4 regions of the Methylobacterium sp. BI1 genome follow, and region 3 is predicted to be linked to each of the others. Evidence: riboswitches for the same ligand, from Rfam matches in the RefSeq annotation. Region 3 holds a riboswitch; each other region holds the start of a gene.
The links. Region 3 has a riboswitch for cobalamin ahead of AC1MGR_RS09560 (TonB-dependent receptor). Riboswitches for the same ligand answer to the same signal wherever they lie in the genome.
Positions count from the first base shown of each region.

Region 1: another riboswitch for cobalamin. It lies ahead of AC1MGR_RS21350 (TonB-dependent receptor); the one in region 3 lies ahead of AC1MGR_RS09560 (TonB-dependent receptor).
Region 2: another riboswitch for cobalamin. It lies ahead of AC1MGR_RS15325 (TonB-dependent receptor); the one in region 3 lies ahead of AC1MGR_RS09560 (TonB-dependent receptor).
Region 4: another riboswitch for cobalamin. It lies ahead of AC1MGR_RS04535 (CbtB domain-containing protein); the one in region 3 lies ahead of AC1MGR_RS09560 (TonB-dependent receptor).

Region 1 covers NZ_CM155267.1:4,517,503-4,523,040, reverse strand. Annotated here, with positions in the region: gene AC1MGR_RS21360 (FdhF/YdeP family oxidoreductase) at 1-662, opposite strand, end outside; gene AC1MGR_RS21355 (hypothetical protein) at 952-1,263, shown strand; cobalamin riboswitch at 1,354-1,570, shown strand; gene AC1MGR_RS21350 (TonB-dependent receptor) at 1,679-3,847, shown strand; gene AC1MGR_RS21345 (glycosyltransferase family 61 protein) at 4,126-5,244, opposite strand.
Region 2 covers NZ_CM155267.1:3,264,584-3,270,121, reverse strand. Annotated here, with positions in the region: gene AC1MGR_RS15340 (type I secretion system permease/ATPase) at 1-1,622, opposite strand, end outside; gene AC1MGR_RS15335 (helix-turn-helix domain-containing protein) at 1,918-2,241, shown strand; gene AC1MGR_RS15330 (DUF2934 domain-containing protein) at 2,301-2,489, opposite strand; cobalamin riboswitch at 2,660-2,861, shown strand; gene AC1MGR_RS15325 (TonB-dependent receptor) at 3,173-5,461, shown strand; gene AC1MGR_RS15320 (PepSY domain-containing protein) at 5,461-5,538, shown strand, end outside.
Region 3 covers NZ_CM155267.1:2,045,350-2,050,887, forward strand. Annotated here, with positions in the region: gene AC1MGR_RS09560 (TonB-dependent receptor) at 1-1,802, opposite strand, end outside; cobalamin riboswitch at 1,909-2,109, opposite strand; gene AC1MGR_RS09565 (hypothetical protein) at 2,362-3,714, opposite strand; gene AC1MGR_RS09570 (hypothetical protein) at 3,897-4,847, opposite strand; gene AC1MGR_RS09575 (hypothetical protein) at 5,216-5,538, opposite strand, start outside.
Region 4 covers NZ_CM155267.1:932,303-937,840, forward strand. Annotated here, with positions in the region: gene cobN (cobaltochelatase subunit CobN) at 1-543, opposite strand, end outside; gene cobW (cobalamin biosynthesis protein CobW) at 553-1,587, opposite strand; gene AC1MGR_RS04525 (DUF1636 family protein) at 1,584-1,997, opposite strand; gene AC1MGR_RS04530 (CbtA family protein) at 1,990-2,745, opposite strand; gene AC1MGR_RS04535 (CbtB domain-containing protein) at 2,773-2,949, opposite strand; cobalamin riboswitch at 3,004-3,196, opposite strand; gene cobU (bifunctional adenosylcobinamide kinase/adenosylcobinamide-phosphate guanylyltransferase) at 3,303-3,815, shown strand; gene cobO (cob(I)yrinic acid a,c-diamide adenosyltransferase) at 3,812-4,435, shown strand; gene AC1MGR_RS04550 (hypothetical protein) at 4,477-5,166, shown strand; gene AC1MGR_RS04555 (cobyric acid synthase) at 5,163-5,538, shown strand, end outside.

The sequences.
Region 1 (5,538 bases), 2.5 Mb from region 3:
GGGTTCTGCCCGACGACGAAGATCGCGTCGGCCTTCTCGAAGTCCTCCAGCAGCACGGTGCCCTTGCCGACGCCGATGGCCGCCTGCAGGGCGATGCCGCTGGCCTCGTGGCACATGTTCGAGCAGTCGGGGAAATTGTTGGTGCCGTAGTGCCGGGCGAAGAGCTGGTAGAGGTAGGCGGCCTCGTTCGAGGCGCGGCCCGAGGTGTAGAACTCGGCCTGGTCCGGGTGGTCGAGCCCGCGCAGGGTGGCGCCGATCTCCGCGAAGGCGGCGTCCCAGCTGGTGGCGACGTAGCGGTCGCTCGCCGCGTCGTAGCGCATCGGGTGCGTCAGGCGGCCCTCGCCCTCGAGCGCGTAGTCGGTCCAGCCGCGCAGCTCGGTCACGGTGTGCTTGGCGAAGAACTTCGGCGGCGTGCGCTTGTCGGTGGCCTCCCAGGAGACCGCCTTCACGCCGTTCTCGCAGAATTCGAACGAGGAGCCGTGCTCCGGGTCGCCCCAGGCGCAGCCGGGGCAGTCGAACCCGTCGGGCTGGTTGGCCTTCAGCATGGCGCGGGCGCCCGACAGGGGCGCCCGGCTGCCGAGCAGGTGCTTGCCGCAGCTTTTCAGGGCGCCCCAGCCGCCGGCGGCGGAGGAACGCTTCGGGGACGCGGCCGGGTGATCCATCGGGGAGTCCTGAGGCAGGGGGCTGAAGCACGGCTGGCGCGGCCGACGATCGGGCGCCAAGCGGAGCAGTCTCCCTTCAGCGATATCGCGATGCACAGCGCGCGCTCAATCACGCGAAAACGCAGGCCAGTCATGCCGTTAGGGGTACCATGCGTTTTTTGCAGGGCGGGTGAAGGGCGGGTTAAAACCGTTCCAGACCGCGCCGCGGCATCGGCGCAGGATCCACCCTGGCGGCGGGCCCGCCAATCGCTTAACCCTCCGGTCGAAACGGCGCGGGAGGACGGGCAGGATGCGGACGCCGGTGAGGATCTTCGCGGCGGCGGCCGTCGGCCTCGCGGTCGGCCTCGCGGTGATGGCACATGACCGGCAGATCGGTGCCGAATGGGCCGTGTCGGCCGAGCAGATCGCCGACGCGCAGGCCTACGGCAAGCCGGGCGTCGAACTGCCGCCGGGGCACATGGTGACCGAGCCCCAGCGCAGCGAGGGCGCGGAGCGGCTTCCCCTGAAGTGGATCCTGCTCGGCCTCGCGGCCGGCGGCGCCGTCCTGGCCGGGACGGGCCGCCGGCGGGAGCCGGCGCGGAAACCGGAGGGACGACGCTGACGCGCGGCCTGCCTCGTCCGGCGCCTGTCGCCGGCCGGGCACACCGGCCTGAAAACCCCGTCCGGCCATTGACGGCGCCCCCGCGCATCGGGCCTCCTGCCACCCGACGGTTCCTCTTCGTCGAGGATCAAAAGGGAACGCGGTGAGGACGGGAGTCCAAGGCTGCGGCTGCCCCCGCAACTGTAAGCGGCGAGCTCCTCATCAGCACGTCACTGGGTGAACGGTCCGTCAGGACCCGGGACCTGGGAAGACGATGAGAGGGCGGTGACCCGCGAGCCAGGAGACCTGCCGTCAGTCGTGGTCACACGCGAAACGCATCGGGCGGGGTGTCCTGGTGGGTGTCGGGGTGGATGCCGTTCGGCATCCAGGCCGGCCTCGTTCGCGGTGACGTGCCACAGACGTCGCCCGAGGTCCCATGTCGTCCTCTCGTTCCCGATCGTTTCCCCGTTCACGGCCCAGCTATCGATCCTGGCTCCTGGCCTCCTGCGCCGGCCTCGCGTCCACCGGCGCCGCGCTCCGCGATGCCGGCGCCCAGACCGCGCAGGCGGACCTCGCCGAACTCTCCGTGACCGCCGAGGCGCCGCCGACCGGCGGGGCCGGACCGGCCGCCAGTGCCGGGTTCGTCGGCGGGGTCACCGGGATCGGCGGCGGCCTCCGGACCGTCGATGCGGCGAGCGCCGGCGTGATCTCGGGCGCGGCCCTCAACAGCCGGCCGATCACCCGGCCCGGCGAGGTGCTGGAGAGCGTGCCCGGCCTCATCGTCACCCAGCACTCCGGGGAGGGGAAGGCCAACCAGTTCTTCCTGCGCGGGTTCAATCTCGACCACGGCACCGACATCGCCATCTCGGTGGACGGCATGCCGGTGAACATGCGCACCCACGCCCACGGCCAGGGCTATGCCGACCTCAACTTCCTGATCCCCGAGCTCGTCGGCGCGGTGGAATTCCACAAGGGACCGTACTTCGTCCGCGACGGCGATTTCGCCTCCGCCGGCTCCGTGCGGATCGACTACCTCGACACGGTAGCGCGCAACCTCGCGCTGACCTCGTTCGGCAGCTTCGGCTACAAGCGCGCCCTCAGCATCGCCTCCGCGCCCCTCGGCGAAGGCCACCTGCTCGTGGCCGGGGAGGCCCAGACCTATGACGGGCCCTGGGACGTGCCGGACCGGCTCGCCAAGCTCAACGCCGTCTTCCGCTACAGCCAGGGCACGGCCCTCGACGGCTTCGCGCTGACCGGCATGGCCTACTGGGCCAAGTGGAACGCCACCAACCAGATTCCCGAGCGGGCGGTAGGGGAGGGCCTGATCGGCCGCTTCGGCTCCCTGAACCCCACGGATGGCGGCGATACCGGCCGCTTCTCCCTCTCGGGCCGCTGGAGCCGGACGAGCGACGCCGGAGTCACCCGGGCGAGCGCCTACGTCATCCGCTACGGGATGAACCTGTTCAACGACTTCACCTATTTCCTCAACGATCCGGTGAACGGCGACCAGTTCCGCCAGCGCGACAGCCGGGTGCTCGGCGGTGGGGAGGTCAGCCACACGATCCAGGGCAGCCTGTTCGGCCTGGCCATGGAGAACGAGATCGGCCTCCAGACCCGGACCGACGCCATCCGGGTCGGCCTGTTCAACACCACGGCCCGGCAAGTCCGCTCCACCGTGCTGGACGACCGGGTGCTGGAGGCGAGCGCGGCGCTCTACTACGAGAACCGGGTGCGCTGGACCGATTGGCTGCGCACCAGCGTCGGCTTTCGCGCCGACGGTTTCCACGCCGATGTCCGCTCGGACACGCCGGCCAATTCCGGCACGGCCCGGGACGGCATCGTCAACCCGAAGCTGGGGCTCGTGCTCGGCCCCTGGTTCGACACCGAATTGTTCGTGAACTACGGCGGCGGCTTCCACTCGAACGATGCCCGCGGCGTCACCGCGACGGTCGATCCGACGAGCCCCCTCTTCAACATCAGCCGCTCGCCCTTCCTCGTGCCCTCGACGGGCTCGGAGATCGGCCTGCGCAACCGCAGTCTCAGTGGGTTGGAGACGGCCGTGACGCTGTTCCAGCTCGACTTCGCCTCCGAGAACCTGTTCCAGGGCGACAGCGGCACCACCGAGCCGAGCCGCCCCACCCGCCGCTTCGGCGTCGAGTGGACCAACCGCTACGCGGTCACGCCCTGGCTCTCCCTGGAGGGCGACCTGACGGTGACGAACGCCCGCTTCGCGGACCGCGATCCGATCGGCAACCGGGTGCCGGAGGCACCGACCACCATCGCCTCGGCCGGGTTCACCTTCGGCGAGGGGCCGGGCTGGTTCGGATCGATGCGCGTCCGCTATTTCGGGCCGCGGCCGCTGATCGAGGACAATTCGGTGCGCTCGCGTCCGACGGCGCTGGTCAACGGCCGGGTCGGCTACAACTTCGACAACGGGATCAGCCTGTCCCTCGACGTGCTGAACCTGACCAATGCCCAGGCCGACCAGATCACCTACTTCTACACCTCCCGCCTGCCGGGCGAGGCGGCAGACGGCGTCGCCGATCGGCACTTCCACCCCGTCGAGCCGACGGCGGTGCGGTTGACGTTGGCGGGGCGCTTCTAGGCCCTCGGACGGCCGGGTGTCTCGGGATCCGGCCGTTGTTCAGGCCCGTGGCCTCCGCTCACGCGTCCAGCTCGAGGTGGCGGGCCACAATCCCGGTGCCGTCCCTCTCGGACTTTGTCACGGGCGGGCCTGGGCGTCCGCAAGGGAATCGTTGCACCGGCCTCGACAGAGGTACGCACCGGACGCGGCGTCCCGGATGCGAGGCTACGCTCTCGCTGCGCCAGAGCTTCGGTTCCTGCTGCCGCGCGGACGGTCGGCGATACCCAATGGGGACGCGCTCAGGGATTGCGGCGCCAGGTCATCCAGTCGAAGGCCAGCGCGATGTCGGCGGGTTCGAGCGAAAAGGCGCCCGAGCCATCCAAGTTCGCCGCGCCGATGAGGTAGCCGGTCTGGTGACCCAGGACGCCATCGATACCGGATTGGAGGAAACCCAGTTCCTCTCGGTTGTCGCGGGCTGCCACGACGAGCGCCCCGGGATCCGAGAACATGGAGCTATGCAGACCGGAGCCGTATTCGCCGACGATGGTCCCCGCGTGTTGGAACAGCGCGACTTGATCCGGCACGCTCAGCAATTCCGGCGATACGATCGTAAATCCGCGCGACCTTGCGGTCTCCTCGAACAGCTGGCGCTGGATCAGCACCCGCGTGTTGTGGGCAAATCTGTTCGTCGGACGCGATACGAACAGCTTCGTCCGGTTTCGGGAGGGACGCGTTCGCCCGATCGCCGCCTGCCGCATAGCGGCGCTCGCCTTCGCGAAGAGCTGCGACACCCGCGTTCCAAATCGCAAAGTGGAGGGAACGATCAGCTCATCACAATCGATGATCTCGCGGGTTCGATCATAAAATCGGCACTGGCTCGGCTCCACGTTCAGCAGGGCAAGCCAATCTCGTGCAAAGCCGGGAGTGTCGGAGGGCAGAAGAAATCGCAGTCGATCGATCCTGTAGCCTGCCAACCGTAGCAGATGGATCTTGGGCAGGAAGTCGACGATCCAATGGCCGTACCCGAGGTGGCCCGGTCCGGCCAACAACACCGACGGCCCCGGTGCATGCCGTCGCACCGCACCGGTCTGCCATGCGCGCGTGTTCCGATGATGGGTGTTCAGGTAGTCGAGACTGGTTTGCAGATCGTAGCTCACATTGAAGCGGCCATCGGTGATGATCATGCCTTCACCGATCACCGAGGCGTTTCGTAGGTTATAAATCGACGTGCCAAGGACGATATGCTGCGAATGATAGAGTCGGAGCAGATCCGGGGTGACGGACCCGGCGAGGAAGGCCGGCGGATCGAAACGTGTCGTATCCGACCGCGTCAACGCGACCATCGAGCCGCGCCCGGCTTCGACGTTGCTGCGCAGATCGATCACATCGTCGGCAGCGAGCCGGGCCACTTCGTCCATTACAGGTACACGCTCCCTCTCCTCGGTAAGATGACGGTGGCGGATCGGAGACAGTCTCGTAGCACCTGCGATGCCGACCTGTCCGGGTGCGCGACGTCCGCGTCATAGACCGGCAGGCCGGTCCCGGCGGAAGTGACGCCGCGAGGGAAGGGCGGGATCGATGCCGGACGCCGCCCTCACCCCTGTTCCCAAGGTCCGCGAGGGCGCCGTGGGAGGATGTTCGAACACCGGGGCGATCACGGCTCCCTGTTCGGGGCGTTCCGCGATCTGGCGCGCACGGCGCGGACGGCCTTC
Region 2 (5,538 bases), 1.2 Mb from region 3:
CCGGCATTCAGCACCAGCACGGCGTCGGCATCGGCCAGGAGGGCGAGCTTGTGCGTGACGATCACCACCGTGGTGCCGTCCGCCCGCAGGGCCGCCAGGGCCCGCATCAGGGCCGCCTCGCCGGGCTGGTCGAGGCTGGCATTCGGCTCGTCGAGGAGGACGAGGCTCGGATCGCCGTAGAGCGCGCGGGCGAGGGCGATGCGCTGGCGCTGGCCGCCGGACAGGCCGTGGCCGCCCGGGCCGATCACGGTGTTGTAGCCGTCGGGCAGGGCCTGGATCAGGTCGTGGCAGCCGGCGCGCCGGGCCACGGCGAGGACCGCCGCATCCTCCGCCGGCCCGAAGCGCGCGATGTTCTGCGCCACCGTCCCGTCGAACAGCTCCACGTCCTGCGGCAGGTAGCCGACGTGCCGGCCGAGCTCCTGCGGATCCCAGTGCCGCAGCTCCGCCCCGTCGATGCGCAGGCTGCCGCCGGTCAGCGGCCAAATCCCGGTCATCGCCCGGACCAGGGTCGACTTGCCGGCCGCGCTCGGCCCGACGACGCCCACGAGCTGTCCGGGCTCGATCCGGAAGCCGACGCCCTGCAGGATCGCCCGGGAGGCGCCGGGGGCCGCCACGGCCAGGGCCTCGGCCTCGATCAGCCCGCGCGGACGCGGCAGGGACACCCGCGCGGCCTCCGGCCCCGCCATGGCCAGGAGTTCGGCGAGGCGGCGATGGCTCGCGCGGGCGGCGGTGAAGCCCTTCCAGTTGCCCACCACCGCCTCGATCGGGGCGAGGGCCCGGCCGATGATGATCGAGGCCGCGATCATGGCGCCGCCCGTGATCTCCCGGTGGATGGCGAGGTAGGCGCCGGCGCCGAGGACGAGGAGCTGGAGGAGCAGCCGCACGAACTTCGTGGCCGCCACGATGAGCCCGGCCCGGTCGCTCGCCCGCGCCTGGAGCAGCAGCACCTCGTCGTGGCGCCCCCGCCAGAGCGCCCGCATGGCCCCCAGCATGCCCATCGCCCGCAGCACCTCCCCGTTGCGGAAGCTCGCCCCCGCCTGGTGCCCGGCGAGCCGGGCGGCCCGGCCGGCGGAGTCGAGGGCGTGCCGCGTCGCGACCTCGTTGAGCAGCGTCAGCCCGAGGATGAGCCCCCCGCCGACCAGCGCCATCGTGCCGAACCACGGATGCAGGAGGAAGCAGGCCACGAGGAAGATCGGAGCCCAGGGCAGGTCGCAGAAGGCCAGGATGCCGCTGCCGGTCAGGAACTCGCGCAGGACGTCCACGTCCCGCAGCACGGCGTCGTGCGGCCCGCCGGGCCGCAGCAGCGCCCCGCGATGGGCGGCATCGAAGATCGGCTCCGCCACCCGCCGGTCGAAGATCAGGCCGCCCCGCACGAGGAGGCGCGAGCGCAGCATCTCCAGGGCGGCGTAGACGCCGAGCCCGAAGACCGCGATCAGGGTGATGCCCAGGAGCGTGGTCTCGTTCCGGCTCGGCAGCACGCGATCGTAGATCTGCAGCATGTAGAGCGGGCTGACGAACAGCAGAAGGTTGATGAAGAACCCGAAGGCGACCGCCGTCGCCAGGACGGGCCGCATCGCACGCAGGCCGTCGCTCAGCACCGACCGCGTCGTCTGCGTGTTCATGCTGCGCTCTGCATCCTCGTGCGGGCGCAGGCGACGCGAGATCTGAGCGTCCCCGGCGATCCCGAGTCTGAATTCTTCATCCGCCGATGATAGCGCAGTTTGGACTGTTTCCAACAAGCTTGCCGGCGACGCCGCCGGGCCGTCCACGACGGGCAGCGCGACCGGGCCGCGACCGCGCGCGGGCGCCGGCCGGACCGGCGCCGTCTGGACAGTCTCCCGGGTCCTGCTCTATATGGAATTTACTGTACAAATTGATCGTGCCCCAACCATCGCTGCCCGAGGAGGGATGTCCCGCGTGTACGCTCACCACCAACGCCTGGATTCGGAGGGGGTGCTGGAACTGCGCCGGGAGGGCGGTCGCTTCCTGAAGAACCTGCGCGAGGCACGCGGCCTGTCCCAGCGCCAGCTCGCCGCCCTGGTCGGGGCCGAGTACTACACCTTCATCTCGCAGCTGGAGACCGGACGCGGCCGGATCCCGCCGGATCGCTACCGCGCCTGGGCCGCCGCCCTCGACGTTCCCGCCAAGGACCTCGTCCGGGACCTGATGCGCTTCTACGATCCGCTCACCCACGAGATCCTGTTCGCGGACGACGCGGCGGCGCCGCCCCCGAACGGCTGAGGCGCCCCGGGCCCGCGGCCCCGGGCCAGCCCCCTGCAGTGTCGGGGAGAGATGCAGGTTCAGGGACGGACCGCGTCCTCCTGCACCGGTGCGTCCGCCTTCTGGGTGGTGCGGGCGCGCTCGGCCCGCAGCTCCCGCTCGGCCATCAGCCAGAACTCGACCTCGAACCCCTCGGGGCGGTGGTTGCGCTCCCAGATCTCATGGGCGCGCTCGCGGATCCGCTCGAACGTGATCCCGTCCTCGGACATCGTGCTCTCTGCTCCTTCAGTCTCGGTCACAGCGTCACAGCCCGGTTCTTCCTGCTGGGCCAACGCTTCACCGCGGGATTTGTCCCCCGATCGGCGCGCATACGCCCCGGCCGACCGCCCACGGGGCGGTTGCCGAACCCCGGACGGGTTTGACTGCGGTACCGGAAACGGCCTAGCTTATCCGCGACGGTTCCTCTTTATCGAGGATCAAAAGGGAACGCGGTGAGGACGGGCGTCCGAGGCCGCGGCTGCCCCCGCAACTGTAAGCGGCGAGCCCATCATCAACACGTCACTGGGTGCCTTGCATCTGGGAAGACGATGAGAGGGCGGTGACCCGCGAGCCAGGAGACCTGCCGTCAGTCGTGGTCACACGCGAAACGCATCGGGCGGGGTGTCCTGGTGGGTGTCGGGGTGGATGCCGTTCGGCATCCAGGCCGGCCTCGTTCGCGGTGACGTGCCACTTCGCGCGACCCGTCGCGTCAGCCGTCCCGTCGATGCCCGTCCTCGCCCGCGCGTTCCGCTTGCCCACGCCCGATCCGGCCGCTCCGCGCGGCCCGGACGCGGCTGCGTGGCGGACAAGACCGCGTCCGGCACCTTTCAGCGATTGTAACATTATAACATTCGCTTTAGCGAGGAGGGCTCGTCGGTCCCGACCGATGCCCGCGCCCTGTCCCGGTTGCCCCATGCCCGTCGCACAGACCCAACTCCGCACCGCCAACGCCCCGCGATCCCGCCAGGATCTTCCCGTCGGGCTCCTTCCCGGCGGGTTTCTTCCCGTCGGAATTCTGCCCGTCGGGGTCCTGCCCACCCTGGTCCTGCCCCTGGCGGCCCTCCTCGGCGGCCTGCTGCCGATATCCGCCGGGGCTCAGACCCGGGAGTCCCAGACGCAGGGAGCTCTGCCGGCCGTGACCCTGGAGACCCTGGAGGTCTCGGGCTCCGGTCGCGGCGGCCCGGCCCCCGCCGAGGGGCTCAACCTGCGCAGTCCCGCCCGCAGCGCCAGCCGCCTCGGGCTGACGCCACTGGAGACCCCCGCCAGCGTCGACGTGATCGCGGGCGAGACCACCCGCCTGCGCGGCCAGAACACCGTGGCGGAGGCCGTCACCCAGAACGCCACCGGCATCACCACGGTGGCGGCCCCGGGCAACGGCAACGGCGCCTTCACGGCCCGGGGCTTCGCCGGCCCGAACTCGATCCAGCAGCTCTACGACGGCACCCGCCTGTTCGTCGGCGCCGGCACCGTGACCTTCCCGTTCGACACCTGGAACGTGGAGCGCATCGAGGTGCTGCGCGGCCCGGCCTCCGTGCTCTACGGCGACGGCGCCATCGGCGGCGTGGTCAACGTGGTGACGAAGAAGCCGGTCTTCACGCCCCTCAACGAGGCCCGCGCGGCCCTGGGCTCGGACGGCCTCGCGCGGCTCGCCCTCGATTCCGGCGGCCCCATCGGCGAGGCCCTGGCCTACCGCCTCAACATCAGCGGCAACCGCGCCGAGGGCTGGATCGCGCCGGACGGCAGCTTCCGCAACCTCGCGGTCTCAGGCGCCCTGACCCTGCAGGCGACGCCGGACCTCGCCGTCACCCTGAGCCATGATTTCGGCTATCAGGAGCCGACCCGCTACTGGGGCACGCCCCTGGTCAACGGGCGCATCCTCGAATCCATCCGGTTCAACAACTACAACGTCCGCGACGCCCGGATCCTCTGGACCGACAACTGGACGCAGCTGCGCGCCGAGTGGACGCCGAGCGCCGACGTGACCGTGCGCAACACCGCCTACCGGCTGCAGAGCCGGCGCCAGTGGCGGGACGTGGAGCAATACGCCTTCAACCGCGACACCGGGCGGATCGACCGCTCCGACTACCTCGAGATCTACCACCGCCAGGAGCAGATCGGGAACCGCCTCGACGCCACGGTCCGCGGCAGCCTGTTCGGGTTCCGCAACGAGGTCCTGGCCGGGTTCGACGTGAACCACATCGCCTTCCGGCACACCAACAACTTCTTCTTCGACACCAGCACCAGCGTCGATCCCTTCGCCTACGACCCGGGCACGTTCCCCGCCGAGGGCCGGGCCCGGCCGGCCTACGCCACCAGCACCTCCCAGGCCTCCGTCTTCGCCGAGAACCGCCTGATCCTGTCCGACCAGGTCTCCCTGCTGGCGGGCGTGCGCTACGACGCGCCCGTCCTGCACCGCACCGACCTCGTCACCGGCGCCAGCTTCGACCGCGACTTCCGGGCCCTGAGCTACCGCTTCGGCGCCGTCTACAACCCGACGCCGCTGCTGGCGCTCTATGCCCAGTACGCCACCGCCACCGATCCCGTCGGCAGCCTGATCTCCCTGTCGCAGAGTCTCGCCAACTTCCGGCTCTCCACCGGCGAGCAGGTCGAGGTCGGCGCCAAGGGCGTCGCCTTCGGCGGCCAAGTCGAGTGGACGCTCGCCGGCTACCGCATCGTCAAGGACAACCTGATCTCGGCGGTGCCGGGCCAGCCGACGCTCGCGACCCAGGTCGGGCAGCAATCCTCGGTGGGCGTCGAGGCGGCCCTGAGCCTGCACCTCGCCGAGGCCTGGCGCATTGACGCCAACCTGGCGCTGCTGCATGCCCAGTACGACCGCTTCGACCAGGCGGTCGGCGGCACGGTGGTGTCCTATGCCGGGCGCCAGCCCCTCGACGTGCCGGAGCGCGTCGGCAACCTCTGGGTCAACTGGGCCTTCGCCCCGGCCTGGGAGGCCCGGGTCGGCCTGCAGCACGTGGGCGAGACCTTCAGCGACTTCGGCAACCAGGCCCCGCGCCCGGCCTACACCCTGGTCAATGCCGGGCTCGACCATCAGGTCACGCCGGATTCGCGCCTGTCCCTGCGCGCCTACAACCTGTTCGACACGATCTACGCGATCAGCGGCAACGCCGTGAACGGGGTCGGCACCAACTGGCTCCTGGGCCGGCCGCGCTCCGTCGAGGTCGCCTACAGCGTCCGGTTCTGATGCGGGCCGTGCTCAAGCCCCTGAAGCGCTGGCTGATCCTCGGCCATCGCTGGCTCGGCATCGCCACCGGGCTGTTC
Region 3 (5,538 bases):
CGGTTGCCGGCAGGGTCCCGGTCCGCAAAGCGGGCGTTGGTGACCGTCAGGTCCCCTTCCAGCGAAAGCCAGGGTGTGACCGCGTAGCGGTTGGTCCACTCGACGCCGAAGCGACGGGTGGGGCGGCTCGGCTCGGTGGTGCCGGTGTCGCCCTGGAACAGGTTCTCGGAGGCGAAGTCGAGTTGGAATAGCGTCACCGCCGTCTCCAGGCCGGCGATGGTCCGGTTGCGCAGGCCGATCTCAGACCCCGTCGAGGGCACCAGGAAGGGCGAGCGGCTGATGTTGAACAGCGGGCTTGCCGGATCGACGGTGGCGGTCACGCCGCGAGCGTCGTTCGAGTGGAAGCCGCCGCCGTAGTTCACGAACAACTCGGTATCGAACCAGGGACCCAGCACGAGGCCGAGCTTCGGATTGACGATGCTATCGTGCGCCTTGCCGGAGTTTGCCGCCGTGTCGGATACGACGTCGGCGTAGTAGGTATCCGCCCGGAAGCCGACGCTGGTGCGGAGCCAGTCGGTCCAGCGTAGCCGGTTCTCGTAGTAGAACGCCCCGCTCGCCTCCAGCACGCGGTCGTCGAGGACGGTCGAGCGATACTGCCGGTTCGTGGTGTTGAACAGGCCCACCCGGATGCTGTCGGTTCGGGTCTGGACGCCGATTTCGTTCTCCATCGGCATCCCGAACAGGTCGCCCTGGAAGGTATGGCCGACCTCGCCGCCGCCGAGTACCCGGCTGTCGCGCTGGCGGAACTGGTCACCGTTGACGGGATCGTTGAGGAAGTAGGTGAAGTCGTTGAAGAGGTTCATCTGGTAGCGGATGACGTAAGCGTTGGCCCGCGTGATCCCGATATCGCTGGTCTGGCTCCAGCGCCCAGAGAGCGAGAAGCGGCCCGTGTCGCCGCCGTCGGTCGGGTTCAGGGTGCCGAAGCGGCCGAGGATGCCCTCCGAGACCGCCCGCTCCGGGATCTGGTTGGTGGCATTCCACTTGGCCCAGTAGGCCATTCCGGTGAGCGAGAACCCGTCCAGCGCCGTGCCCTGGCTGTAGCGGACGACGCCGTTGAGTTTGCGTAGGCGGTCCGGCACGTCCCACGGACCGTCATAGGTCTGGGCCTCGCCGGCCACGAGGAGGGTGCCCTGGCCGAGCGGCGCGGAGGCGATGGTCAACGCTCGCTTGAAACCGAAGGAGCCGAACGAGGTCAGGGCGAGGTTACGGTCCACCTTGTCGAGGTAATCAATCCGCACCGACCCGGCCGAGGCGAAGTCGCCGTCGCGGACGAAGTACGGCCCCTTGTGGAACTCGACCGCGCCGACAAGTTCGGGGATGAGGAAGTTGAGGTCGGCGTAGCCCTGCCCATGGGCATGGGTCCGCATGTTCACCGGCATGCCGTCGACCGAGATGGCGATGTCGGTGCCATGGTCGAGGTTGAACCCGCGCAGGAAGAACTGGTTGGCCTTCCCTTCTCCGGAATGTTGGGTAACGATTAGGCCCGGCACGCTCTCCAGCACCTCGCCGGGTCGTGTGATGGGGCGGCTGTTGATCTGTGCGCCTGAAATCACTCCAGCGCTCGCCGCATCGACGGTTCTGAGGCTACCCCCGATGCCGGTGACACCGCCGACGTACCCTGCGCTCGCGGCAGGCCCGGTCGTATTGGTGGGTGGCCCCTCCGCCGTCACCGAGAGTTCGGCAAGATTGGCTTCCGCTGCCTGGGAAGAGGCTCGTTGAACCTGAGCGCTGTAGGGTACGAGGCTGGCGCAGGATGCGAGCAGAAGGGCTTGGTAGGCGGGCCGTGAACGAATGGGCGACATAGGACCTCGGGCGACGTCTGTGGCACGTCACCGCGAAGACGCCGGTCCGCCCGCGACATGCGAACGCCTCGACACCCACCAGGACACCCCGCCCGATGCGTTTCGCGTGTGACCACGACTGACGGCAGGTCTCCTGGCTCGCGGGTCACAGCCCTCTCATCGTCTTCCCAGATCCTCGCAGATCCAGTGACGTGTTGATGATGGGCTCGCCGCTTACAGTTGCGGGGGCAGCCGCGGCATCGGGCCAAAGCCCTCACCGCGTTCCCTTTTGATCCTCCAAGGAGGAACCGTCAGGCACAAGGAGCCTCATCAGGCGACACAGCGTCAATGCCGGTTCGAGACTTTCCGGGTCTGTGTGCTCGGTAGGTGACAAGCGAACCCTTAGGAGCGCTCGCTTGGGGTGACCGCGTAACGCCTGCTTCGAACGTTTGCTGCCTGAGAGCGGACTGGCGGAAATACACCCGCAGCGGACCTTCTACGGTGATACCAAACATCTGATTTGATCCACTCGCGCAGTGCATGAACGTGGGGGACCCATTTTGCAACCCGTTGCACCGGATCAATGGAAGGCTCGTGGTGGGGACGCGTCTGCCCGGTCCAAAAGCCGGTCGAACATGCCTGACCACGCTGGCGTGAGCGCAAACCTGGCCTCGGCGCGCTGCCGCGCCCTCGCTGGGGTCAGAATGCCCTCACGCACAAGCGCACGGCATACGGCTGGCGGCGCGAACCCTTCACTGGCCGTGGCGGTCACACCTCGGTTGTTGGCGATTAGGGACAGCATGAGCCGTCGGTTGGCCTCCGGCACTGCGCGGTTGAGGCGCGCCATAAAATCGCACACGTCGGTAGCGGAAGCATCAAAGGCATCGAGGGTCATGAGGGCGTCCCAGAACGTTTCGAGGCGGCGCGCCGCGTCGGTATTGAGGGTCATCAGCTTGACGATCGGACTGGCATCCCGAGCTACGCCAGCGCGTTCCACGACCTGCTCAACCCTGCTGGTGTAAGTGATCTCGACGCGCACACGGTTGTGGGTCTTGGCGTAGACCTTGGCGACGATGTCCTCCGTCAGGGGCAGCTTCATCCATCGTGCATTCGAGGTGCCGCCGATCTCGGAACGCTGGAACAGCCGGCCCGCTCCATCGGCTGACATGAGCAATCTGGACAGGTCGCCTACCGTGGACACAGCATCGGCGGCACTGAACTCGTAGTAGGTCTCGACCTGTGTGAGCGTCAGCTTCTCCTGGTCCAGCGCCGTCGCGAAGCCTTCGGGCATGATCGTGGCATGCAGCGCCAAGCGCAGATGGGCTAGATAGGCACTTAGGACATGTTGCCACTGCATGGCTCGACGTTCGAAGCGTTCGCCTCCGAGCCGATCTAGCCCAACCAAGATGTTGTCGTTGCCGTCAAGCGTCGTGAGAGCAAGCTGGCGGCGTGTGAATGAGTTAACCCGAAGGGCCTCGAAAGGGTCGCGCTCTGAGATAGCGGCAAGCGATGGATCTGGCTGGTGCGCGAGGAAGCGCGTTGGGTTCAGGTCAAGCTCCAGGTCTATGTCGATGAAGCCGGCCTCGGGCCGGCACCTTGCGTTGCCTCGCCCATTCACGAGCCACATGGGCTTGCGAGACGCATTGAGACGAGGCCGAAGGCGCATGTTGAGGCTGTTCGGTAGGACCGTACCCACGAAAAGGCCTTCATCATCGCGGGGTCCGATCTCGGAGAGCATGTCCGGCATGGACGCGGGGTCAACCAGCACGCGTGCCGTGTAGCTGGCCTTAATCCTATCGTGCCGCGCATCGCCAGCCGCGAATAGAACGGCTGTGCTGTGGGAGCGGATATTCTTCATGCCGGTGCGTGAGCGTAGGCGAATGATGGGCAGAGACGCGCTGCTCGTGCTGGTGTTCGTGCTCTGCAAGGTCATCTTGTGTTGCTCTATAGAGGCACGGGGTGCCGGCGTGCTGCAACGGGTTGCAATAAGCGGGCTGGCAGTCCGAGACCGGACACGAAGATTTCTGCTAATCCGGACATTGCCGGACATCATCACCCTGTTTCGGTCCTGGCCAGACTACCAAGAGGGGTGATGGCTTTCACTGCGGAGAGGGGTCAAAGAGCCCTACTCGATTGCATCTCAGCATCATGATCTGACGCTGAGACAGCGGGGTGCATGTAGCCATTGAACAATCCTGAACGGTGCGCGAGGTCGAACCGCATTCGGTGCCATCGACGCAACTCGCGGGAGAGCGCCACGGCCTGGGAAACAGAGCCTGCCGCAAGTGCGTTGGCATACAACTGTTCGAGATCGGCGCACTTAGCCTCCATGGTCGCGTTCGTATCAGCGAGGATATCGGCCGGTCGCGCTGCATTGAGGTGATTACGTTCGATTTCACGGGCGCGGATAATCCACCGAGAGATCGTCCGAGGGTCCTTCCCGAATGCCTCGGCCAGCGTCACGTGCGTTGCACCCTGGCGCACACGTGCAAGGGTATCCAGGCATCGTAGGTCGTGCTCACTCAGGTCGGTGTCGATGGTCGTTGCAACGGGTTGCATCAGTGATCCAGCAATGGATGGGCCGCGCTCAGATGCGACAGGCCGAGATGCTGGCGTAGCCGCATCCGCAGGCATCATGTCAGGGACCAACCCCAAGCCGCGCTGGCAACGCTCCTTGGCGATCAGCGTGTCACGGAGCGCAAGGGCAGGATCAGTCTTGCCTGTAAGGCCGAGCCACTTTTGCCGGCGGTCTACGATCTCGGGGCTCAGGCCACTTTCAGACAGTTGATCGCTGTCGAGAGGGGTCCCCGGAGGTAGCATCAGCGCGGCTGCACGCGTTTCGATGCAATCGTGGTCTAGCCCAAGTTCGATGAGGGAGATGCAGGTGTTCTCCCAGCATACGTCGTCCAGCGCAACCGGTTCGATGCCCAGGTACTCGCGCATGAGCCAGCTATTGTGCCGGTTCACCGGCTTGGTCCGGTCGATAGGCATCGACAAGCTCTCAGTAGGAAATGCAACGGGTTGCAGCGCTGCCAGGGGCGACAGGTATTGGAAGTCTCTAATCATCTTACTCTCTATCGGTCTTATTGCTGCGGACCCGGACGCAGGTGCTGAGTGCAACCCGTTGCAACGGGCCGGGGGCTGATGCGTGCAGGGATTGGGAAAGACGCTGGCACCGGGGAGGGTGACGAGCTTCGCGGCAGTGCCAGCGTCTGACGCCCTGTCCTGAGACGGGGGCGACCTCAAAGGATGTGAGGAGGTCCTACGGCGGCGGGCTGTGCAAGACCTTCTCATCGTACCTGCGGTGTCACGGGGCGCAGGTACGATGGGTGCGGGGAGCCATGGCAATGAGGAGCGACCATGGCTCCCCTAACCAATGCCGCTCTCGCTCCAAGATGGAACGACGAGGGAAACAGCGGCATCGGTGTCCGTAATTACCGGGGCAAGCGCGGGACCCATCCTTCGCGGGAGCCAAATCCATTCAGCGCCTCGCGGATAAGCCCCCGCATCGACAACTCATTTCGGGCGACTTCAGCCTGTGTGTTGGTTATGCCGAGAGCACGAGCGATGTCGGTGGAAGTGGCATCGACGGGTTCACGGCTGGACGACCTCTCGTGCGCCTTCAGTATCAGGTCGAGAAGGCGAGCAGCGTCATCGCTTAGACCGTCGATCTTCTGGACACGCGGGTCCAGTGCGGTGCGGTCAAGATCGGCTTTCCGGGCAACCTGAGTGCGGGGCGCGGCAATCATGTCGAGGC
Region 4 (5,538 bases), 1.1 Mb from region 3:
GACGAAGCCCCGGGGCAGGGGCAGGGGCGGCTCGACCGGCCCGGGATATCCGATCTCGGCGGCGATGCGCCCGATCAGGCGGCGCAGGTTCGCCGCGCCGCCGGCTCGGAAATAGGTATCGAAGTCGGGGGCGAGGTCCGGCTTCGTCGCATAGGCGTCGAGGCGCGGGTCGGGCCGGTCGTCGCCCGGCAGCAGCACCAGGGCCACCCCGGCGGCGCGGGCGACCGCGCTGGCACGCTCGATGCCGTAGCGCCAGTAATCGAGTCCGCCGAGGCAGCGGATCACCACGATCCGCGCCCGGGCGATGACCGACTCGACGTAGAGATCGACCGACATCGGGTGGCGCAGCTTGGCGAGCTTGGCGAGGCGCAGGGTCGGGGCCGCGGCCGAGGCCGGTGGAAACACCGCCGCGTAGGCGCCGGCCATGCCGAACAGGTCAGAATCCGTGAAGGACAGGAAGACGATGTCCCCCGGCGCCTGACCGAGATCGATCGCGGCTTCGCCCTCGTCGAGGGAGACCGTATCGATGCGGATCAGGTGCATGGCGGGCGCTTATCCCGCCAGGGCGGCGGCGACGGCGGCCTGGTCGAAGCCCTTCAGGCCGATCACCACGAGGCGGCCGTCGCGGGGCTCGCCGGACGTCCAGGGGCGGTCGTAATGATGGGCGATGCGGGCGCCGACGCCCTGGACCACGAGGCGCATCGGCTTGCCGGTCACCTCGGCGAAGCCCTTGATCCGCAACACGCCCTCGGTCTCGGCCGCGCGGGCCACGCGCAGCGCCAAGTCCTCGGCCGAGGCCGTGGCCGCCACCGGCAGCGCCACCGAATCGAAATCGTCGTGGTCGTGGTCCTCGCCGTCGCCGTGGTGGGAGGGGCGAGCGTCGAGATCGTCCTCGGCCGCCGCCTGGATCCCCAGGATCACGCGCGGGTCGAGGCGGCCGTGCTCGGCTTCCACCATCTTCACCGCGCGCGGCAGGTGCTCGGTGACCTCGGCGCGGACCTTGGCGCGCCCGGCCTCGTCGAGGAGGTCCGTCTTGTTCATCACCACGAGGTCGGCGCAGAGGAGCTGGTCCTCGAACACCTCTTCCAGGGGGTTGTCGTGGTCGACGCTGGCGTCGTCGGCGCGCTGGGCGGCCAGGGCCGCCGGGTCGTCGGCGAAGAAGCCCGCGGCCACGGCGGGACCGTCGATGACCGCGACCACGCCGTCCACCGTCACCCGCGAGCGGATCGCCGGCCACTGGAAGGCCTGGACCAGGGGCTTCGGCAGGGCGAGGCCCGAGGTCTCGATCAGGATGTGCTCGGGCGGATCGGCCCGGTCGAGGAGCTTGTTCAGGGCCGGCACGAAGTCGTCGGCCACGGTGCAGCAGATGCAGCCGTTGGCGAGCTCGACGATGTCCTCGTCGCCGCAGCCCTCGATGCCGCAGGCGGCCAGGAACGAGCCGTCGAAGCCGATATCGCCGAACTCGTTGACGATGATGGCGAGGCGCCGCCCGCCGGCATTCTCCACGAGGTGGCGCACCAGGGTGGTCTTGCCGGCCCCGAGGAAGCCGGTGACGATGGTGCAGGGGATCTTGGCGACGAGGGTCATTCGGCGGCGTCCGTAGTGCGGGGCGCCGCGAGCGGCGGAAACGGCGGGATGCGGGCGACGACGCCCTTGCGGAATTCCTGGGGCCGCGCCTTCCACGGCACGAGGCCGTCCGGCGTCTCGGCATAGAGCGCAACGCCGTCCAGGATGGTGCCGGCGGAGGCGACCGGGTCGAGGTCGCCGTAGATGTAGGTCCAGCGTCCCTGCGAGGCGACCGCCACGGTGCAGGGGCGCTTGCAGACCGAGAGGCATTCGACGCTCTCAACCGTGATGCCCGGGTGGGCCCCGGTGTTCACGGCTTCCTGGAGGGCGGCCAGCAGGCGGGCGCCGGCGCGGGGCTCGGACGTGTCGCCGGCCGCCCGGCAGGTGGCGCAGACGTAGAGCGTGACGAGCGCGATCTCGACCTCAGGCATGGGACGGCCGCTTCCGGCCGAACAGGCCCCAGGCCCAGCCATAGGCGAGCCCGATCACCGCCCAGAACACGAAGGCGATGCCCAGCGAGCGCGCGGCGAACTGCGCGGCGTAGGAGGCCGGCAGGTTCGAGGCGGCGTGGCTCGCCTCCGGTGCGCCGGCGAGATGCGGCGCGACGAGGAGCACGATGCCGCCCGCGATGGTGATCGGCGCCCGCCGGATCGCGATGAGGTAAAGGCCCACGGCGGTGGCCACGGCCGTCATCACCCACCAGAATTGGCGGTCGGCCAGGGGCGCGGCCTCCATGCCGGGCAGTTCCGGCGCGAGGCCGAGGGCGGGGGCCAGCGCCACCGCGAGGAAACCCCCGATGGCGAAGCGCAGGCCCGTCTCGGGACTGGGCTCGCGGTTGCAGGCGAGGAGCACAGCCCCGAGCAGGAGCGCGTAGCCCACGCCACCCACGAGGGTGGCCAGGGCCGTGAAGGCCATGCGCGGCAGGCCGGGACCGGGCTGCCATTCGGGCGCGACCTCGCCGCCCGCCACGGAGGGGTCCTTGGTGCCGTGATCGTGACCGCCATGGACCCGTACGATCAGCGAGGCGGGAATCGGCCGGACGGGCGCGGCGGAGGCCTGCGTCTCGTAGCGCTCGGCCGCGATGATGAGCGGCGAGGTGAGCGCGAGCTGCAGGCCCGTCGCGACGACAGCCGCGAGGAAGCCGGCGACCAGGGCCGCCGACACGAGCCGGATCATCATGGGAGTGTCTGCCTTAGGCGGGGGCGCTCAGTGGCAGGGGAAGTTCTGGCTGTGGCGGAAGTCATGCGCCGCATTGTGCAGCGCCATCGCCGGGGCGAAGCCCGCCATGAACACGAGGCCGAGGCCGAGGAAGGCGGCCACGAGCACGGCGCCGAGGCGCTCGTTGGTGCGGGTGCCGGTCAGGACGAGGGTGTTGGTCGACATCGGGTTCATCTCCTGGCCACCCCGCCGGCGGCCGTCAACGATAGGGCGTGGACGGCAGGTCCACGTTCGACGGCAGGTCTCCTGGCTCGCGGGTCGCTGGTCCTGCCGCCTTCCCGGATCGCTCCAGTGGCTGATGGCAGTCCCGTCTCCGCTCACAGTTGCGGGGGCAGCCGCGGTTTCAGGGTCGCCCCCTCACCGCATTCCCTTTTCACCCCGTTGCCGGGGCACCGTCCGATCCACGCTTCTACGCGGTTGCCGATGCGCTGACAACGCGGCCCGGGCGGGTTTCCCGCCTTTGACCGGAGGCCCCGATTTCGGGCACAGCGTTCCGCATGGCGCATCCGACCCCCCGTATGACCCTCGTGCTCGGCGGCGCGCGCTCGGGCAAGAGCGCCCATGCCGAGGCGCTGATCGAGGCCTGTCCGGCCCCGTGGCTCTACCTCGCCACCGCCCAGGCCTGGGACGACGAGATGCGGGCGCGCATCGCGCTCCACCGCGCTCGCCGCCCGGACGGCTGGATCACGCAGGACGTGCCGCTGAGCCTGCCGGAGGCGGTCGCCGCCGCGAGCGGGCCGGTGCTGGTCGATTGCCTGACCCTCTGGCTCACCAACCTGATCCTGTCCGAGGCCGACCTGGAGGCCGCCACCGCCGCCCTGCTCGCGGCCTGCGCGGCGGCCCCCGGCCCGGTGGTCCTGGTCGGCAGTGAGGTCGGCCTCGGGATCGTGCCGGAGAACGCCCTGGCCCGCCGCTTCCGCGATGCGGCGGGGCGCCTGCACCAGCGCCTCGCGGCCCAGGCGGACCGCGTCGTCCTCACGGTGGCGGGTCTTCCCCTGATCGTGAAACCCCAACCCGGAGCCACCCCATGACCGACGCCGAGACCGACGCCGAGATCGAGGCCGCGCGGCACCGCGAGAAGATGGAGAAGCGCAAGGCCGTCCAGGACGCCGAGGTGGCGGAGAAGACGATCGAGAAGGGGCTTCTCATCGTCAATACCGGGCCCGGCAAGGGCAAGACCACGGCGGCCCTCGGGCTGATGCTGCGGGCCCTCGGGCACGGCTGGCGCGTCGGGGTGGTGCAGTTCATCAAGGGTGCCTGGGACACCGGCGAGAAGCACGCCCTGAAGGCTTTCGGCGACCGGATCGACTGGCACACCCTCGGCGAGGGCTTCACCTGGGAGACGCAGGACAAGGCCCGCGACATCGCCGCCGCCGAGCACGCCTGGGCCAAGGCCCTCGACCTGATGGCCGATCCGACGATCCGCCTCGTGGTGCTGGACGAGCTGAACATCGCGCTGCGCTATGACTACCTGGACCTCGACGCCGTGGTGGCGGCCTTCCGGGCCCGCCGCCCGGATCTCCACGTCATCGTCACCGGCCGCAACGCCAAGCCGGCCCTGATCGAGGCCGCCGACCTCGTCACCGAGATGGGCAGCGTGAAGCACCACTTCGCCGCCGGGGTGAAGGCCCAGGTGGGGATCGAGTTCTGATGCGGGCGGCCATCGGTGCGGCCGTCGCGCTGTCCACGGTGATGGGAATGCACGGGCTCCGCGCCGATCCCGCGCCGTCCTGGCCGGCCAGCTATCTCGGCCGGGTCGAGGCCCTGGCGGTGATGGAGGGTCTGAACGCCCGGCTGCTCGCCAGCCGCTCCGCCACCGCGACCCTCGAGGGCTGGTGCGCCGAGCACGGCATGGCGGCGACGCCCCGGCTCGTGGCGAACCTGCAGCGCGGCGCGGACAAGCCGGCCTCGGAGGAGACGCGCCGGCGCCTGAATGCCGGCCCCGACACGGTGCTGCGCTATCGCCAGGTCCGGCTCGCCTGCGGCGACCACGTCCTGTCGGAGGCGGACAACTGGTACGTGCCAGAGCGCCTGACCCCGGAGATGAACCACCTCCTCGAGACCACCGATACGCCGTTCGGCCGGGCGGTCCAGGCCCTCGGCACGACGCGGCAGACCCTCGGCGCGGAGTTCCTGTGGCAGCCCCTGCCGCACGGGTGGGAACAGGCGGCGCCCCCGGAAGCGACCTGCGGCGACCTCGTGATCCCAGACCATCTGTTCCGGCACCGGGCCGTGCTGTTCACGGCGGAGCGGGTGCCGTTCTCGGAGGTCGTCGAGACCTACGGCGCCGCCGTCCTGGCGTTCCATCGGGCCGCGCGGCCGGCCGATCCGGCCTGCGCCACGTCCCCGTCCCCGTCCCCCTCCGCGCGGCCGCAGCCATGACCCGCGCCCTCATGATCCAGGGCACGGGCTCGGATGTCGGCAAGTCGCTGATCGTGGCCGGGCTGTGCCGGGTCTTCGCGCGGCGGGGGCTTCGCGTCCGGCCCTTCAAGCCGCAGAACATGTCGAACAATGCCGCCGTCACCGCCGACGGCGGCGAGATCGGGCGGGCCCAGGCCCTGCAGGCGCGGGCGGCCGGCGTGGCGCTCTCGGTCCACATGAACCCGGTGCTGCTGAAGCCCCAGAGCGAGACCGGCAGCCAGGTCGTGGTCCAGGGGCGCATGGTCGGCACCGCCAAGGCGCGGGACTACCAGGCCTGGAAGCCGCGCCTGCTCGCCTCCGTGCTGGAGAGCTTTTCGTACCTGAAGGCCGAGG